One region of the Lysinibacillus sp. EB106-09-02-XG168 genome, then DNA from elsewhere that is predicted to be linked to it. Evidence: a T-box and tRNA genes for the amino acid it is inferred to sense, from the RefSeq annotation. Region 1 holds a T-box; the other holds one or more tRNA genes.

Region 1 (8,451 bases):
CACATTTACTTTCGGTTACAAAATTTCTCTTTTAGTAGCGAAATCACTTTATTTCCCATAATGATATTGACAGCAGACACCAACTGTTATACATTAAACAGAGATTAATCAAGTGTTATATAACAACAGCTACAAAAAAAGACCATACAAGCGTCATGTGCGAAATGACACTTATATGGCCATTACCTTCAAGTGCGAATTGAAAGTAAACTTTATTGTGTAGCGGAGACGTCTCCAACCTTTTGTGAAGCTTCTTTTAATGCTGTTCGTTTACGTACATCTGCACGTAATGTTAAAGCAATAATTAATGAAGCTGCAATTAACCCTGTAAATACATAGAATACAGGAATATAGCTACCATAAGCATTTTTAATAGTGCTTACTAAAAGTGGACCAAAAATACCACCTAAAGACCAAGTCGTTAATAAATAACCATGAATAACTCCAAGTTGTTTCGTACCGAATAAATCACTTGCAAATGCAGGTAGATTAGAGAAACCTCCACCATAGCAACTAACAACTAAGAAAATAAGTGCTTGGAAAATAATAACGTTTGTAGTATGCGGTAAGACGATAAATGTAACTAGCTGTGCGATAAAGAAAATTACAAAGACATTCGAACGACCAATATAGTCAGACACAGCAGCCCATATTAAACGACCACCACCATTAAATAATCCCATTATACCTACCATTGCTGCGGCTCCCGCAACTGATAAACCTACAATTTCTTGAGCCATTGGAGATGCAACAGAAATCATCATAATACCTGCTGTTACGTTTACTAAATGCATTGACCAAAGCATCCAGAAATGCTTAGTTTTTACAGCTTCACGTGCTGACATGACAGCTAAATCTTTCTTCACTACTTCTTTACCATTATCTGCAGCCGCCTTCATATTCGCTGGCATATAACCAGGTTTAGGCGGTGCTATATATGAAGCCCCTAAAATCATTAACGTGAAATAACTTGCCCCTAAAATAAAGTACGTTGTAGAAATTCCCACAGCCCCCATTAAGTTAGCTGCGACTGGCGCTGTAATAAGTGCTCCTGAACCAAATCCAAGTACAGCCATACCTGTTGCTAATCCGCGGCGATCCGGGAACCATTTTACTAATGTCGATACAGGCGCAATGTAACCAATACCCATACCCAATCCACTTAGTAAACCATATGTTAACCAGTACAATGTTACGGAATCCATTGAAATCGCTACACCTGCACCAGCTTGTCCTGCCCCAAATAGAACAGCTGCTATCATCGCAGATTTACGTGGCCCCATTTTTTCTACTAAGTTACCAAATAATGCTGCCGAAAAACCAGCAAGCCCCATCATTATTGTGAAGGCAACCGTTACGTTTGTTTCACTCCATCCCATTTCTGTAACAATCGGTATCTTGTATACACTGTATGCATATGCTCCACCGATTGAAAGGTGAATAGCGATTGCAGATAATGCAATTAACCATCTATTTTTATTCATAATTTCTCTTTTCTCCCCTCTTTTGCTACCTGTGAAAATTTTATGAACGTCTCTGTAAAACAATTTACCACTTAGAATTATTCAAATGCAAGATGTTTTTTTAAAAAATATTATTTCTGCAAAAAGTATTTTATTTTTTACCCCAATAATTTTATAACGAAAACCCTACAGTCTCTAAGCAAATAGATGTTTTTTAAACAAAAACCATAACATTTTTTAGCTATTATTATTTTTCTACTCTATTATCCAATTTCATATTAACTATATCAATATAATTAATTTTGTGCATATTTTCACATGCAATCTATGTATAATCCTCTTTTTCTAACGCTTATTATTTCTTCGTGCTTCTATAAAGAGTTATAAACAAATATCCATTAAGTAGAAATAACTTGGATAAAAGAGAATTTTAAAACTAAAATAGACAAATTCTGTTCACGCAAAAAGGGATATGAAAATCATATTAAATGATTTAATTAACTTTTAATGGATATTCAATTAAATAAATACAATACACATTGTGCATACTTCAAAACGAATAATCATTACTCATTGATTTTTATTATTCAAATATATATTTTTTCTTTCAGTAAGAATCCTACACATCCTTTTTAGCTATAACTAGTTATGCTTTTTAAACTAAAAAACAACTAAACCAATCAGTTATAACAGAAATATTTGCTATAGCACACAAGTAAAAACAGTACTTTTCAACCAAATAATAACAATGTTTATAAATACCAATTCTAGATTTATTTATGTAAATACTAGCTTTTACGAAGATATGTATTCTATTAGAGACAGTTAATCTAAGACGACCTTCAATACATATTTCGAATGGAAATTCTCCATTAATCAAAAAGAGATGCTCGAAGAATTTCAGAGCATCTCTTTCTTTTTTATGAAAAATAAATGATAAATACAATTATTAGTGCTAGTGACATAATAGATGATCCAATCGATATATAATGTCTTTTTTCCTCTCGCACATAATAATAGTCAATCACAATAGAACTCATCATGAAGACTGCTATAAAAATGCATATTGTAGCCGTATATAGAAACAAACCGTATATATTAAATAAAATTAAAGTCGCAAATTGAATAAACTTAGCAATATACGTTGTACGTTGATGACCTGTATTTATATATTTTGGCTCTTTCAGAATGCTAAACATTTTTTGAATAGCTTTTTCAGTAAGCCACACTAGAAGGAGAGCAATTATTAAAAAAGTAAATATCTCACCGAAACTAATATCTTTTTCATCTTTTTGCATAAGGGCAATAAATGATGATGCTGTATCGCCATCTTGTACTTTGTAAAAGATATTTGTTTGTCGATCGCTAAAAGCTAGCTGCTCATCGTTTAAGAACATTTTTAGCTGCACAACCTGCCCATTGTCAAACTCCACCCATACATCACGATATGCATAATAATCATCATCCTTCTCCGAAATAACTGCCTTTTGAAGCGTATTAGCAATGAGCTTTGTTTCCGAATCATTTTTATAAGACTGTTGCCCTAAAATCCAGCCAGGTCTTCCGGCCTTAAAGGTATCTTCCTCCCAATTATACGCACTCGTAAACTGTTTAACCTCATGTTGGGCTAGTTCAATAATCGCAGCATGCTTAGATAAATCTACTTGCTTCCATGGACCAATTACAATCAAGAAGAGGATCGTCACGACTGCTCCAATGAAAACCATTGGATATTGCCATCTACGAGGTTGTTTATTTTGCTGAACTACATTGTGCAAAATACGCTCCTGCAATTGTTGTGAGAAACGCGGGGCTTCTCCAAGCTCTTTATCCAGTTTATTCTTAAAAGATGTCATCTTCTAGCACCTCCCAATGGTTTTTGTCCAGTTTTTCCTGCAAAATTTGTCTAGCTCTACGAAGTCTTGTTTTCACTGTACTTTCGGTACATGCAAGTACCTCCGCTATCTCACGAACCTTTAATTCTTGATAATAATAAAGAATAATTACTTCTCGGTAGTTGATTGGAAGCTCAAACAAAGCTACTGTTACAATTCTTCGTTCATCCTTTTCAATCAAATTTATTTCTGGCGATCGTTTACTGACTCCAATGTGCAGCTTTTCAAATAAAATATGTCGCTTATTTTTCCAACTTCGTAAATAGTCATGACTTTTATGTACTGTTATTTTTACTAAATATGTTTTTAGCGAGGATCGCTGTTCAAAGCGCTCCTGTTGCCGATAATAAGCAAAAAAGACATCTTGAACGATTTCTTCTGCAATAGCCCAGTCTTTAACATATAGATAAGCTACACGAAGGCAATACTCACCATGCTCTTCCATAATATTTGCTAAATGCTCACTCAAACAAACACCTCCTATTCAGACTATAGTCGTATCAAAATCTTAGATGGTTTCAGCAAAAAAGAAAAAAGCGCCCAAATATTGGACACTTTTCACATTATTATTTCACGACGATATTAACAAGCTTACCTGGAATGACAATTATTTTTACTAAGTCTTTGCCTGCCATATACTCTTGTACTTTGTCATCTGCAAGAGCTACTTTTTCGATTTCTTCTTTTGAAGCATCTTTCGCTACGATGATTTTTGCACGTACTTTGCCTAGTACTTGTACTGCGATTTCCACCTCATCATCTACAAGTTTAGCCTCATCATATGTTGGCCATTCCTTATATGAAAGTGATTCATCATGACCTAATATCTGCCATAGTTCTTCAGCAACGTGTGGCACCATTGGAGCTAGCATTTTCACAAAGCCTTCAGCGTATTCTGTTGGAATTACATCCGCTTTGTAGCAATCATTGATGAATACCATCATTTGTGAAATAGCTGTATTGAAGCGAATACCTTCATAATCCTCTGTCACTTTTTTCACAGTTTGATGATATGATTTTTCTAATGTTTTGTCATCAGAAGCTTGAATTTTTGCAGCGATTGTACCATCTTCTTCATTAACAAATAGACGCCAAATACGATCTAAGAAGCGTCGTGCCCCGTCCAAGCCATTTGTTGACCATGCAACAGATGCTTCAAGTGGACCCATAAACATTTCATATAGACGTAAAGTATCAGCACCGTGTGAAGAAATGATTTCATCTGGGTTAACGACATTACCTTTTGATTTAGACATTTTCTCATTACCTTCACCAAGAATCATCCCTTGGTTAAATAATTTATGGAATGGCTCTTTCGTGTGTACAACACCTAAATCGTATAATACTTTATGCCAGAAGCGAGCGTATAGTAAGTGTAATACCGCATGCTCTGCCCCACCGATATAAATATCAACTGGTAACCAACGTTTCAGTAATTCAGGGTCTGCGATTGCTTCTTTATTTGTTGGGTCAATATAACGAATGAAGTACCAGCTAGAACCTGCCCACTGTGGCATCGTATTCGTTTCGCGACGACCTTTTTTGCCTGTTTCAGGATCAACAACATTTACCCATTCAGAAATGTTCGCTAACGGAGATTCACCCGTACCTGAAGGACGAATATTATCTGTTTTTGGTAGTACTAATGGTAATTCTGATTCTGGCACTGGCGTCGTTGTACCATCTTCCCAATGAATCATAGGAATTGGCTCACCCCAGTAACGTTGACGAGAGAATAACCAGTCGCGAAGACGGTAAGAGATTTTCTTCTCTCCCACACCTTTTTCTTCAAGCCATTGAATTGCCTTAGCAATACCTTCCTCTTTGTTTAAGCCATTAAGGAAGTCAGAGTTAATATGTTGACCATCACCTGTGAAGGCTTCTTTGCTAATGTCTCCACCTTCAAGGACAGAAATAATTTCTAAACCAAATTCTGTAGCGAATTCATAGTCGCGCTCATCATGTGCTGGAACTGCCATAATTGCACCAGTACCGTATGATACTAATACATAGTCCGCAACCCAAATCGGCATTTTTTTACCGTTAATTGGATTAATTGCATAGGCACCTGTGAATACGCCTGTTTTTTCTTTCGCTAAATCTGTGCGTTCTAAATCAGATTTCAATTTTACTTTATCTAAATAAGCTTCAACAGCTTGTCGTTGTTCAGCACTTGTAATTTGATCCACTAATTTATGCTCAGGTGCAATAACACAGTATGTAGCACCAAATAATGTATCAGGACGAGTTGTAAACACTGTGAAGTTTTCATCTGTTCCATCTATATCAAATGTTACTTCTGCACCTTCAGAACGACCAATCCAGTTACGTTGCATATCCTTAATAGACTCTGGCCAATCAACTTCCTCTAAGTCATCGATTAAACGATCAGCATAGGCAGTAATTTTAAGCATCCATTGCTTCATTGGACGACGTTCTACAGGGTGACCACCACGCTCTGACTTTCCATCAATAACTTCTTCGTTTGCAAGTACTGTTCCAAGTGCTGGACACCAGTTTACAGCTACTTCATCTACATAGGCTAAGCCTTTTTTATAAAGTTGGATAAAGATCCATTGTGTCCATTTATAATATTCTGGATCTGTTGTGTTAATTTCACGATCCCAGTCATAGCTAAAACCTAACTCTTGGATTTGACGCTTAAATGTTGCAATATTTTTCGCTGTAAATTCTGCCGGGTCATTTCCTGTATCAAGTGCATATTGCTCTGCAGGTAAACCGAATGCATCCCAGCCCATAGGATGTAGGACGTTATAACCTTGCATACGCTTGAAGCGTGAAAGGATGTCTGTCGCTGTGTAGCCCTCTGGATGTCCTACATGAAGACCAGCACCAGATGGGTATGGGAACATGTCTAACGCGTAAAATTTTGGTTTTTCTGTTTCGTTTTCAGTTTTAAACGTTTTATTATCAGCCCAATATTGCTGCCACTTTTTTTCGATTTGTTGATGATTAAAACTCATTATTTTTCCTCCTTTGAATGTGTCATGCTCTTCAACTTAAGAATTGACAAAATATTTAAAAAATAAAAAAACTCGCCCCTTTCTTCATTAGAAAGGGACGAGAGAATTCGTATCTCCCGCGGTACCACCCACATTAGTGATCACACTCGGCTTTAGCTTCCTTAACGCGGAAGGAACGGCACGAGCTGTTGCACTCGGGCAGACTCAGAAGGCGAGTTCAATTTGCTTTCCTACTAGCTCCCACCAACCGCTAGCTCTCTAAAAAGAAACACAAATTTACTATTCCTCATCATTGTCTTACATGTATTGCATTTATTCTAATGGAAAGTACTGAAAAGCACAAGACTTTGTTTACATACTAACCATTTTTGAACAAATTAAATCCCTATGAAGGTAACAATATTCGAAACAAGTTGTATCCATAGTGCTCGCTTTATTTTAAACTACAAGAAAGCTCCGTAAAAATAACTCCTAGCGCAAAAGCACCAGCATCCGGATAACCTAGACTTCTTTCACCAACTGTTCCGGCGCGACCCATTCGAGCTACGATTTCCTTTGTATATTCCGCTCCTTTAACAGCAGCCTCTGCCCCTTTCTCAAAAGCTGTTTTAAAGTCCGCACCAGTTGCAGCGCTTTCTAACCAGGAATTTACACAAGGTACAAGCGCATCTACAAGCGTTTTATCGCCTACCTCTGCCCCTCTTCCGAAAGAACGCTCACCGACAGATTGTATACCTTTCAGCGTAGCTTGTAACATTTCAGCAAACTCTCCAACAGTTAATTCCATTTTCCCCTCGACTGCTTTACTAGCAGCTCGGAAAGCCCCGCCCCAAATTGGACCAGAAGCTCCTCCGCAATGTTCCATAATGATCATGGAACAACCATCAAGAAAAGTCCCAATACTTAAATGTTTATGATTTAGAATCGAGGCCCATCCTCGTTTTAATTCCTTAAAACCTTTTGCGACACTCATTCCGAAATCGCCGTCACCTGCATGGGTATCCAATTCGCAGAAAGGCACTTCGTTCTTAATAATAATCTCGCTCATTTTATCTACAAGATAAATCATATTATTTAATGTGATTACCTCGTTTTTGATGATAGCGTGTTCTTCTTCTGTTTCCGTCTCAAAGAATACTTCTTTCTCTTCTACATTATCATTAATATCTACGTATTCTACACGTTCAACCGGTCCATCTACCTTAAATGCAGGTGTATTACATTCTTTCGATAATAGTGTACTCAGTTCATCATCTAGTTTCATTACTGTAAGAGAGATCCCAGCCATATCAATACTTGTCATGTAATTGCCGACAAACGTTCGATTGATTCGTATATTTCTTTTACTCAGTTCTCTAGCAACCGCATTATTAAACAGATAAAGTTCTTGAAGTGGTGTACCACCAAATCCATTTACTAGAACAGCAATTTCAGCATCTTTATCTAATCCTAAATCTTTCATAAGGTCATTTGTCATACGTAAAGCTAATTCATCTGCAGCCATCATTTTTTCTCTTTTTCTCCCTGGCTCTCCATGAATACCGACACCATATTCCATCTCGTCCTCCCCCAATTTGAAAGTAGGTGATCCACTAGCAGGAACCGTACAGGAAGTTAGTGCCAGACCAATTGTTCGAACATTTGCCGCTGCTTTTTCCGCTACAGCTTTAACCTGCATCAAATCCATACCTTCTTCTGCAGCTGCACCAGCAATTTTATGTACTAACACAACTCCTGCAACGCCGCGGCGTCCTACTGTATAAAGGCTATCTTCTACTGCAATATCATCTTCTACGCGAACGTACTCTACTTGAATGCCATCCTCCATGGCTAAGTGGGCGCCATTTTTAAAATTCATTATATCTCCGCTGTAATTTTTAATAATGAGCAGTGTACCTTTTTGGCTGGCTGTTGCTTTAATTGCTTGATATACCTGTATTTGTGAAGGAGAAGCAAACACATCACCACATACCGCAGCATCCAGCATTCCTTTTCCTACTAACCCTGCATGTGCTGGTTCATGTCCACTACCGCCACCGCTAATTAAAGTTACCTTATTTGCATTCATCGCTTTTTTCTTAATTACTTTATATTTTTTTAATAGCTCAA
Region 2 (8,451 bases), 360 kb from region 1:
GACCAGGGGTTTCATTTTTTAAACGATTAAGAGCTAAACATCAACATATAGAATTTGATAATCTCGGTAAACCAGGTGAGACAGTGAAAAGCTTACTCACTCGTTTAGAGAAATCGAAGCTAGCTACTTTTTATGACCTTAGCTTTCTTTGGATTGGTGTCAATGATGTCTACACTAAACTTTTGAAAGTGCAGGCACAACCGGTTTCAAAAGATCATCAAGAGTTTAAAGATTCCTATGTAAATGTTTTAAAAATGATTTTAGCCTTCTCTAAACATGTAGTTTTAGTAACACCAGCTTTAATAGGAGAGGAAATAAAAAATAATCCCAATATGGAATTAAAAGAGCTCTCCTCCATTATTCATTCCATTTCCTCTAAATATGAAAATGTTAGCTTTTTAAATATGCAAGAGGTTTTTGAAGATCAATTAAAACATGTTACTAGTTCGGGGTATGTGAACACCAATGTTATACGAGTGATGAAAGATGTACTGTTGTATAAAAATCCTATACGTATTGATCGATTATCCAAAAAGAGAGGGCTACATTTAACTTTGGATGGTATTCATTTAAATAGTAAAGGAGCAGAGCTTGTCGTCGAAGAATACTCAGCTGTCATTAAACGACTTCAATTGCAGGAAGCCCCTGTCCATTAAGGAATTCATACAAGAGGTGATGATTATGAGAAGGGTTGCGATTGTTACTGGTGGTGTATCAGGTATAGGGAGGGCTATCTGCAAAGAGTTAGTAAGTCGATATGTATTTGTCATTATTGCAGATATTAACGAACATGATGGACGTCTTCTAGAGGCAGAACTAAATAAAGATACTTCAAATGCTCGATTTGTTGAATTAAACGTAATCAATTTCAAAAATGTTGAACATGTCATTACAAATGTATATGAGGAATTTCAACGATTAGATTATTTGTTCAATAATGCTGGTATAGCTATGTACGGTGAAATTTATGATATGTCAATTGACGATTGGAAAGACATTGTGGATATTAATTTCTGGGGCGTTGTTTATGGTACACAAATTGGGTATCAAATCATGAAGGAGCAAGGTTTTGGACATATCATCAATACATCATCAGCTGCAGGCTTGGGACCATCTCCTATATCAACTGCATACTCAACTACGAAGCATGCTGTTGTAGGCTTAACAACATCACTACACTATGAAGCTGAGGAATTTGGCATCAAGGTAAGTACCCTTTGTCCGACTTTTGTTGATACACCTATTTTTGATAAAGCAACAGCTATTAATATCGATAAATCAGCGATGTTCAAACAATTGAAAAAGCAAAAAATGATGTCTTCACAGCAACTAGCGAAAATCGCTATTGCAGGCGTCCACAAAAATAAGCCTATTATTTGTCCTATGCCAATGCGTAAAACAATGGATGTTGTCTTTACGATCTTACCTTCGTTACACAGGGCATTAATGAGAATGGTCTGTAAAGTAAGTCGAAAAGCTCGATTAACATAAGTTTGTAACGGTAAAAGCTTTCTTCCGGATGGTAAAAAACCGCTATGCTTTTCTGCCGGCAAGGCACGAGCCGCATCAGTGCAAAAAATAGGATCTTGAACACGAAGGCATATGTCTCCTTCGCTATATTTTCATTTACACTACATTGAAAAACAATTCTAGGAGTCTCGCGGCTTTTTACCTTTTTAATTTAGATAACAAAAACACTGAACGAAATAACCCCTTTTAAGAGACAAGTAGCTAGTTTTTATGCTCTTCTTCATTTTTCTTATAAATACCTAAGAGTAAAATAATAAGACCTATGATAAAAATTATAGGAAATAAAACCATCATAATCGATGCTGCCCAACCGTTTCTAACCAATACTCCATACAATACGCCAATTATATATGATAAAAATGGTGCAAACGCAATCATTATAATGATACCCCAAATGATATATCTTCCTTTTTTTAACCTTCCTTCGCTTAATTGGAATCCCGCTATTAACCCTACTAATACAATTATTAAGGCAATAACAAACGTCATTTCAAATCACCTCCTCCTTTCCTTCTACAATATGCTGCTTTCGTTTATCGATTTGGTAACTTAACACTAGGCTTTTAAAAATATTTCGTAATTTGTGCCTAGACTGCAACCATCCATTGATTCAAAAAAAATACCACAACCATCAAAAAGCTATGGTTGTGGCTTTCTACTACTCGATCTAAATATCATCTTGCAAAATGACACCATCGCTCATTTTTATAATACGATCTGTATAAGCAAGCATCCCTTCATCATGGGTCACCATTAAAGTTGTAATGTTTAACGATTTAGTTAAATCCTTAATTAATATCATAACCTCTTTTGATCGTTGAGAATCTAAGCTTGCAGTTGGTTCATCTGCGAATAGAACTTTTGGTTTATGAATGATCGCACGAGCAATTGCAACACGTTGCTTCTCCCCGCCAGACAATGATTGAGGATAGGCCATTTTCCGATGGTCCATCCCTACTAATTTTAATATGCGATCCACTTCATTTTTTTGTTCCTGTTTATTTAATTTTGATTCAGAAACATCTAGCATTAGTAGCAGCTGGTCCTCAACTGTAAGAAAAGGTACGAGGTGTGCAAATTGAAAGACAAACCCAAATTCACTTGCTCGTACTTTTCGAACCTCCTCAGCGTTCATAATTGACAGGTTTTTTCCTTCAAATATAACATATCCATCTGTTGCAGGTTGAAGTCCCGCGGCAATTGTCAATAGCGTACTTTTACCGGAACCAGATGCACCTACCAATGCAGTTATTTCTCCTTCTTTTAATGAAAGATCTATCCCTTTTAGTATTTCCTCATCTACCTCGCCAGTCGTAAACGTTTTTCTAACTTCATCGATTTTAAATAAAGTCATATTAAGCCTCTCCTTGCTGTATCGCTTGTAATGGTTCAATTTTTTTAATTTGGATTGCTGAAATTGTAGCGCCTACAAATCCAATAATTAGGAATACGATCGATAATTGTGTTGTTGTCGCAATCGATAAAGTGAATGGCATTCCTTTTGGCGCTATCAGATTAAAGGCCTGGCTAAAGGTTACAGATAAAACAAGTGAAATAACTGTAATGATGGCCATCTGTGTCCATATCATTTTGAATAACTTGCTTGTTTTCAAACCAATCGCCTTTAAGATTCCGTATAAGCCGATTTTTTGGACATTCATCATATAGAAGAAGATGGCGTACAGCATCCCACTAATGACTACTAAAAACCAAACAATCATATTTAAAGACATTTGTTCTGCGTTATAACTTGGGATTGTGTTAAGAAATTCTTTATTTGAAAATGATTCTAATCCAGCAAATTCTTTCGAAGAATCTCCGTCTGGTACGAAAATCATCTGCATTTCATCCACACGATAAATTTCTTTATAATCCTCTTGATTAATATAGGCAACAGGTGCATGACTATATTTCTTTTGGATGGCAAATCCCTTTACTACAAACTTGCCACCAAATTGATTACTCGTTAATGTATCTCCTACTTTAATTCCTTTATCTTTCATGGAACTGTCTAATATAACTTCCTCATGTTCCACATTTTCAAATAACGCTGAATCGGTCGATGTAACAAAGGCAACGCTTTGCTGCTTATCGTCCTGATCATTTAAAAAGCCCATTTGTAATGAAAAAGCTACTGCATCTTTTTCTTTGCTCAATATTTCATTTTGTGTACCACTATCTATTTTTGACAGATTATAAGTTCGATCTGCATCCTCATTCATATAAAATTGACCTTGTGGTAAATCCTTAATTAGAGCTGCATTATCTTGAGACAATCCGTTCGCCAAACCAGAAATAATAAAAGTTAATAAACTAACTAAAAAAACAATTGACCCTAATATTAAAAATCTTATTTTATTTTTCTTAATTTCTTTCCACGCAAGATTCATCGTTAACTCCTCCATTCCTTTTTACATCCTTAGCATAAAATCCTTAAATGAACGGAAGATGAACTAATTATTAATTATGAGATGCTTTTAACAAAAAAAAGCTCATAAACCTTTTCTTTTTTAGGTTTACGAGCTGATTGTAATATTCATCATTATTATAGTACGCTTTTAACAGATCCATTAGCCCTCTAAACGAATGACAGCTTTTTTATAATATTTTGGGGTTTCCTCAATTCTTGATTCGTACAAAACTACTTCTTCTACTAGAAATTCAGGAAGCTGAAAATTATCTTCCATCAATGCCTCTGACGAAATTTTCCCGCATGCTTCATCCCACTTTCTTGCAACAGTTATATGGGGGACAAAGGGCTTCTTATCTAATTCAAATCCAACCTTCATACAGTCTTGGTATACTATTTCTTGCACAACTTTTAATTGCCGCGATTCGAGCAGATCCGCCCATAAAATTCTTGGATATTCTTTTCTTCCAAAAGTATTGAACCCCTGAATTTTTAATTCGAATGGAGAAACATTCAAAAGATTTCCCCTCGCTTCATTCATTACAGCTTGTAATTGCTCTTCATCCGCATGACCTAAAAAAGCCAAAGTGATGTGATAATCTTCCTGATGAACCCATCGTTTAAAATGAAAGTCTGTTTTTAATTTTTCCCCTCTCACATTAAGAGCTGCTTTAATGTCTGAAGGAAGTGGAACCGCAATAAAAAAGTGTCTGTTCATAATCATACCTCTCTCATCGTAAATGCTACTTCACAGGCATTATGTCTTTTCCTACTATAATTTAACCATAACTACTCACGCTAAAGGCGAATACTGCTCAGCTAAAGTAAACATTCCTGCTATTTAAATAATCCACTTTGCTTTTTATCTATTTTTTTCTTATTATCTTTTCTTATTATCTTTTCTTATTATCTTTTCTTATTAAATAACTCCCCAGCTTTCGGTGTTCCTGTTACCACAGCACCTATTATCTCAATATTTATTTCCCTTCTCCTTGTTAAACTCCTGTTTAACTTAATAGCTTCTATTATTGTTACTGCTGTTACAAAAACGTTCGTGCTGCTGGTGCATCACTTTGGATTACTACTGTAAAACAAATCTGATTATGTGTAAAATTTGTGTAAAACAAAATCAATTCTTATCGTTTTCTATCTTATTCTCAGGAAATGCAAAAAGCTCATAAACCCTATCATATCAAGGTTTATGAGCTTTCTTAACTTTTTTATCGTAACGTAAATTAAACTAAAGATACCGGTGGTCGGGGTCGAACCGACACTCCAAAGGAACACGATTTTGAGTCGTGCGCGTCTGCCAATTCCGCCACACCGGCACAATGGAGATAAAAAAAATCGGATAAACCGATTGAGTAATAAATTATGGAGGCGGCAACCGGATTTGAACCGGTGATAAAGGTGTTGCAGACCTGTGCCTTACCACTTGGCTATGCCGCCTTAATAATTGGAGCGGAAGACGAGGTTCGAACTCGCGACCCCCACCTTGGCAAGGTGGTGTTCTACCACTGAACTACTTCCGCAATAAATGGCTGGGATACCTGGATTCGAACCAGGGCGTGACGGAATCAAAATCCGTTGCCTTACCGCTTGGCTATATCCCAAAAGTTAAATATATAAATGGGGCGACTGATGGGAATCGAACCCACGAATGCCTGAACCACAATCAGGTGCGTTAACCACTTCGCCACAACCGCCATATTATTATATTTTATTATTTTAAATTAAATGGGGCGACTGATGGGAATCGAACCCACGAATGCCTGAACCACAATCAGGTGCGTTAACCACTTCGCCACAACCGCCATGAAATTAATTAATTGGCAGGGGCAGTAGGAATCGAACCCACATCAAAGGTTTTGGAGACCTCTATTCTACCGTTAAACTATGCCCCTATAAAAAACTGGTGGAGGGGGACGGATTCGAACCGCCGAACCCTAAGGAGCGGATTTACAGTCCGCCGCGTTTAGCCACTTCGCTACCCCTCCGGGAATACATGGTGCCGGCGATAGGAGTCGAACCCACGACCTACTGATTACAAGTCAGTTGCTCTACCAACTGAGCTACACCGGCAAAAAAATATGGTGGGTCAGGACGGAATCGAACCGCCGACACTTAGAGCTTCAATCTAATGCTCTACCAACTGAGCTACTGACCCATATTTTTAAAAAATGGCGGTCCCGACCGGGATCGAACCGGCGATCTCCTGCGTGACAGGCAGGCATGTTAACCGCTACACCACGGGACCATTTTGGTTGCGGGGGCCGGATTTGAACCAACGACCTTCGGGTTATGAGCCCGACGAGCTACCACTGCTCCACCCCGCGATAATAAGGTGATTTATTTAAATAATGGTGGAGGATGACGGGCTCGAACCGCCGACCCTCTGCTTGTAAGGCAGATGCTCTCCCAGCTGAGCTAATCCTCCATCTGGGTATTAAATGGTGACCCCTACGGGATTCGAACCCGTGTTACCGCCGTGAAAGGGCGGTGTCTTAACCACTTGACCAAGGGGCCATCGTTTGGAATGGAAAATCCTTAAAGTGCTGGCGGAGAGTAAGGGATTTGAACCCTTGAGACAGTGTTAACCGCCTACACGATTTCCAATCGTGCTCCTTCGGCCACTCGGACAACTCTCCAAGAATGGCTCCGAAGGCAGGACTCGAACCTGCGACAACCTGATTAACAGTCAGGTGCTACTACCAACTGAGCTACTTCGGAATAATTTTATCATATAGCCTAGCGACGTCCTACTCTCACAGGGGGAAGCCCCCAACTACCATCGGCGCTAAAGAGCTTAACTTCCGTGTTCGGTATGGGAACGGGTGTGACCTCTTTGCCATCATCACTAGACTATTTTGAAAGACAATACTTATTATAACATATCTTTGTTGAAGTTACAAGTATATTTTTAATAGTTTTTATTCTTTCAAAACTGGATAAACGGTGCATTGAATGTTTCAAACATTTTGGTTAAGTCCTCGATCGATTAGTATTCGTCAGCTCCATGTGTCACCACACTTCCACCTCGAACCTATCTACCTCATCGTCTTTGAGGGATCTTACTTACTTGCGTAATGGGAAATCTCATCTTGAGGGGGGCTTCATGCTTAGATGCTTTCAGCACTTATCCCGTCCACACATAGCTACCCAGCGATGCCTTTGGCAAGACAACTGGTACACCAGCGGTGTGTCCATCCCGGTCCTCTCGTACTAAGGACAGCTCCTCTCAAATTTCCTACGCCCACGACGGATAGGGACCGAACTGTCTCACGACGTTCTGAACCCAGCTCGCGTACCGCTTTAATGGGCGAACAGCCCAACCCTTGGGACCGACTACAGCCCCAGGATGCGATGAGCCGACATCGAGGTGCCAAACCTCCCCGTCGATGTGGACTCTTGGGGGAGATAAGCCTGTTATCCCCGGGGTAGCTTTTATCCGTTGAGCGATGGCCCTTCCATGCGGAACCACCGGATCACTAAGCCCGTCTTTCGACCCTGCTCGACTTGTAGGTCTCGCAGTCAAGCTCCCTTGTGCCTTTACACTCTACGAATGATTTCCAACCATTCTGAGGGAACCTTTGGGCGCCTCCGTTACCTTTTAGGAGGCGACCGCCCCAGTCAAACTGTCCGCCTGACACTGTCTCCTGCCCCGCTAAGGGGCATGGGTTAGAATTTCAATACAACCAGGGTAGTATCCCACCGACGCCTCCTTCGAAGCTGGCGCTCCGAGATCTCTGGCTCCTACCTATCCTGTACAAGTTGTACCAAAATTCAATATCAGGCTACAGTAAAGCTCCACGGGGTCTTTCCGTCCTGTCGCGGGTAACCTGCATCTTCACAGGTACTATAATTTCACCGAGTCTCTCGTTGAGACAGTGCCCAGATCGTTACGCCTTTCGTGCGGGTCGGAACTTACCCGACAAGGAATTTCGCTACCTTAGGACCGTTATAGTTACGGCCGCCGTTTACTGGGGCTTCAATTCGCAGCTTCGCTTGCGCTAACCACTCCTCTTAACCTTCCAGCACCGGGCAGGCGTCAGCCCCTATACGTCACCTTACGGTTTTGCAGAGACCTGTGTTTTTGCTAAACAGTCGCCTGGGCCTATTCACTGCGGCTCTCATGCGCTTGCACGCTCAAGAGCACCCCTTCTCCCGAAGTTACGGGGTCATTTTGCCGAGTTCCTTAACGAGAGTTCTCTCGCACACCTTAGGATTCTCTCCTCGACTACCTGTGTCGGTTTGCGGTACGGGCACCTCTCACCTCGATAGAGGCTTTTCTTGGCAGTGTGAAATCAGGAACTTCGTCCATACGGACTCGCCATCACAGCTCAACGTTACAGTGTGCGGATTTGCCTACACACACGCCTTACTGCTTGGACGCGCATATCCAACAGCGCGCTTACCCTATCCTACTGCGTCCCCCCATTTCTCAAACGGTGAGGAGGTGGTACAGGAATATCAACCTGTTGTCCATCGCCTACGCCTATCGGCCTCGGCTT

What was found. The T-box of region 1 lies ahead of leuS (leucine--tRNA ligase). A T-box ahead of a tRNA ligase gene usually reads a tRNA of that ligase, here a tRNA-Leu.
Region 2: it encodes a tRNA-Leu, which carries the amino acid that the T-box ahead of leuS (leucine--tRNA ligase) is inferred to sense. The anticodon was not compared.

Annotation. Positions count from the first base shown of each region.
Region 1 is NZ_JBYTDN010000003.1:3,777,964-3,786,414, forward strand. It holds gene AC3WSO_RS19130 (L-lactate MFS transporter) at 213-1,484, opposite strand; gene AC3WSO_RS19135 (DUF4181 domain-containing protein) at 2,384-3,319, opposite strand; gene AC3WSO_RS19140 (sigma-70 family RNA polymerase sigma factor) at 3,306-3,827, opposite strand; gene leuS (leucine--tRNA ligase) at 3,925-6,342, opposite strand; T-box leader at 6,433-6,644, opposite strand; gene dhaK (dihydroxyacetone kinase subunit DhaK) at 6,776-8,451, opposite strand, start outside.
Region 2 is NZ_JBYTDN010000003.1:4,135,773-4,144,223, forward strand. It holds gene AC3WSO_RS20955 (SGNH/GDSL hydrolase family protein) at 1-656, shown strand, start outside; gene AC3WSO_RS20960 (SDR family NAD(P)-dependent oxidoreductase) at 676-1,491, shown strand; gene AC3WSO_RS20965 (hypothetical protein) at 1,732-2,019, opposite strand; gene AC3WSO_RS20970 (ABC transporter ATP-binding protein) at 2,198-2,884, opposite strand; gene AC3WSO_RS20975 (ABC transporter permease) at 2,886-3,920, opposite strand; gene thpR (RNA 2',3'-cyclic phosphodiesterase) at 4,101-4,658, opposite strand; tRNA gene AC3WSO_RS20985 (tRNA-Leu) at 5,188-5,268, opposite strand; tRNA gene AC3WSO_RS20990 (tRNA-Cys) at 5,316-5,389, opposite strand; tRNA gene AC3WSO_RS20995 (tRNA-Gly) at 5,398-5,472, opposite strand; tRNA gene AC3WSO_RS21000 (tRNA-Gln) at 5,479-5,553, opposite strand; tRNA gene AC3WSO_RS21005 (tRNA-His) at 5,571-5,646, opposite strand; tRNA gene AC3WSO_RS21010 (tRNA-His) at 5,679-5,754, opposite strand; tRNA gene AC3WSO_RS21015 (tRNA-Trp) at 5,771-5,844, opposite strand; tRNA gene AC3WSO_RS21020 (tRNA-Tyr) at 5,854-5,937, opposite strand; tRNA gene AC3WSO_RS21025 (tRNA-Thr) at 5,947-6,022, opposite strand; tRNA gene AC3WSO_RS21030 (tRNA-Phe) at 6,032-6,107, opposite strand; tRNA gene AC3WSO_RS21035 (tRNA-Asp) at 6,122-6,197, opposite strand; tRNA gene AC3WSO_RS21040 (tRNA-Met) at 6,202-6,276, opposite strand; tRNA gene AC3WSO_RS21045 (tRNA-Val) at 6,302-6,377, opposite strand; tRNA gene AC3WSO_RS21050 (tRNA-Glu) at 6,392-6,466, opposite strand; tRNA gene AC3WSO_RS21055 (tRNA-Ser) at 6,497-6,588, opposite strand; tRNA gene AC3WSO_RS21060 (tRNA-Asn) at 6,594-6,670, opposite strand; rRNA gene rrf (5S ribosomal RNA) at 6,687-6,802, opposite strand; rRNA gene AC3WSO_RS21070 (23S ribosomal RNA) at 6,919-8,451, opposite strand, start outside.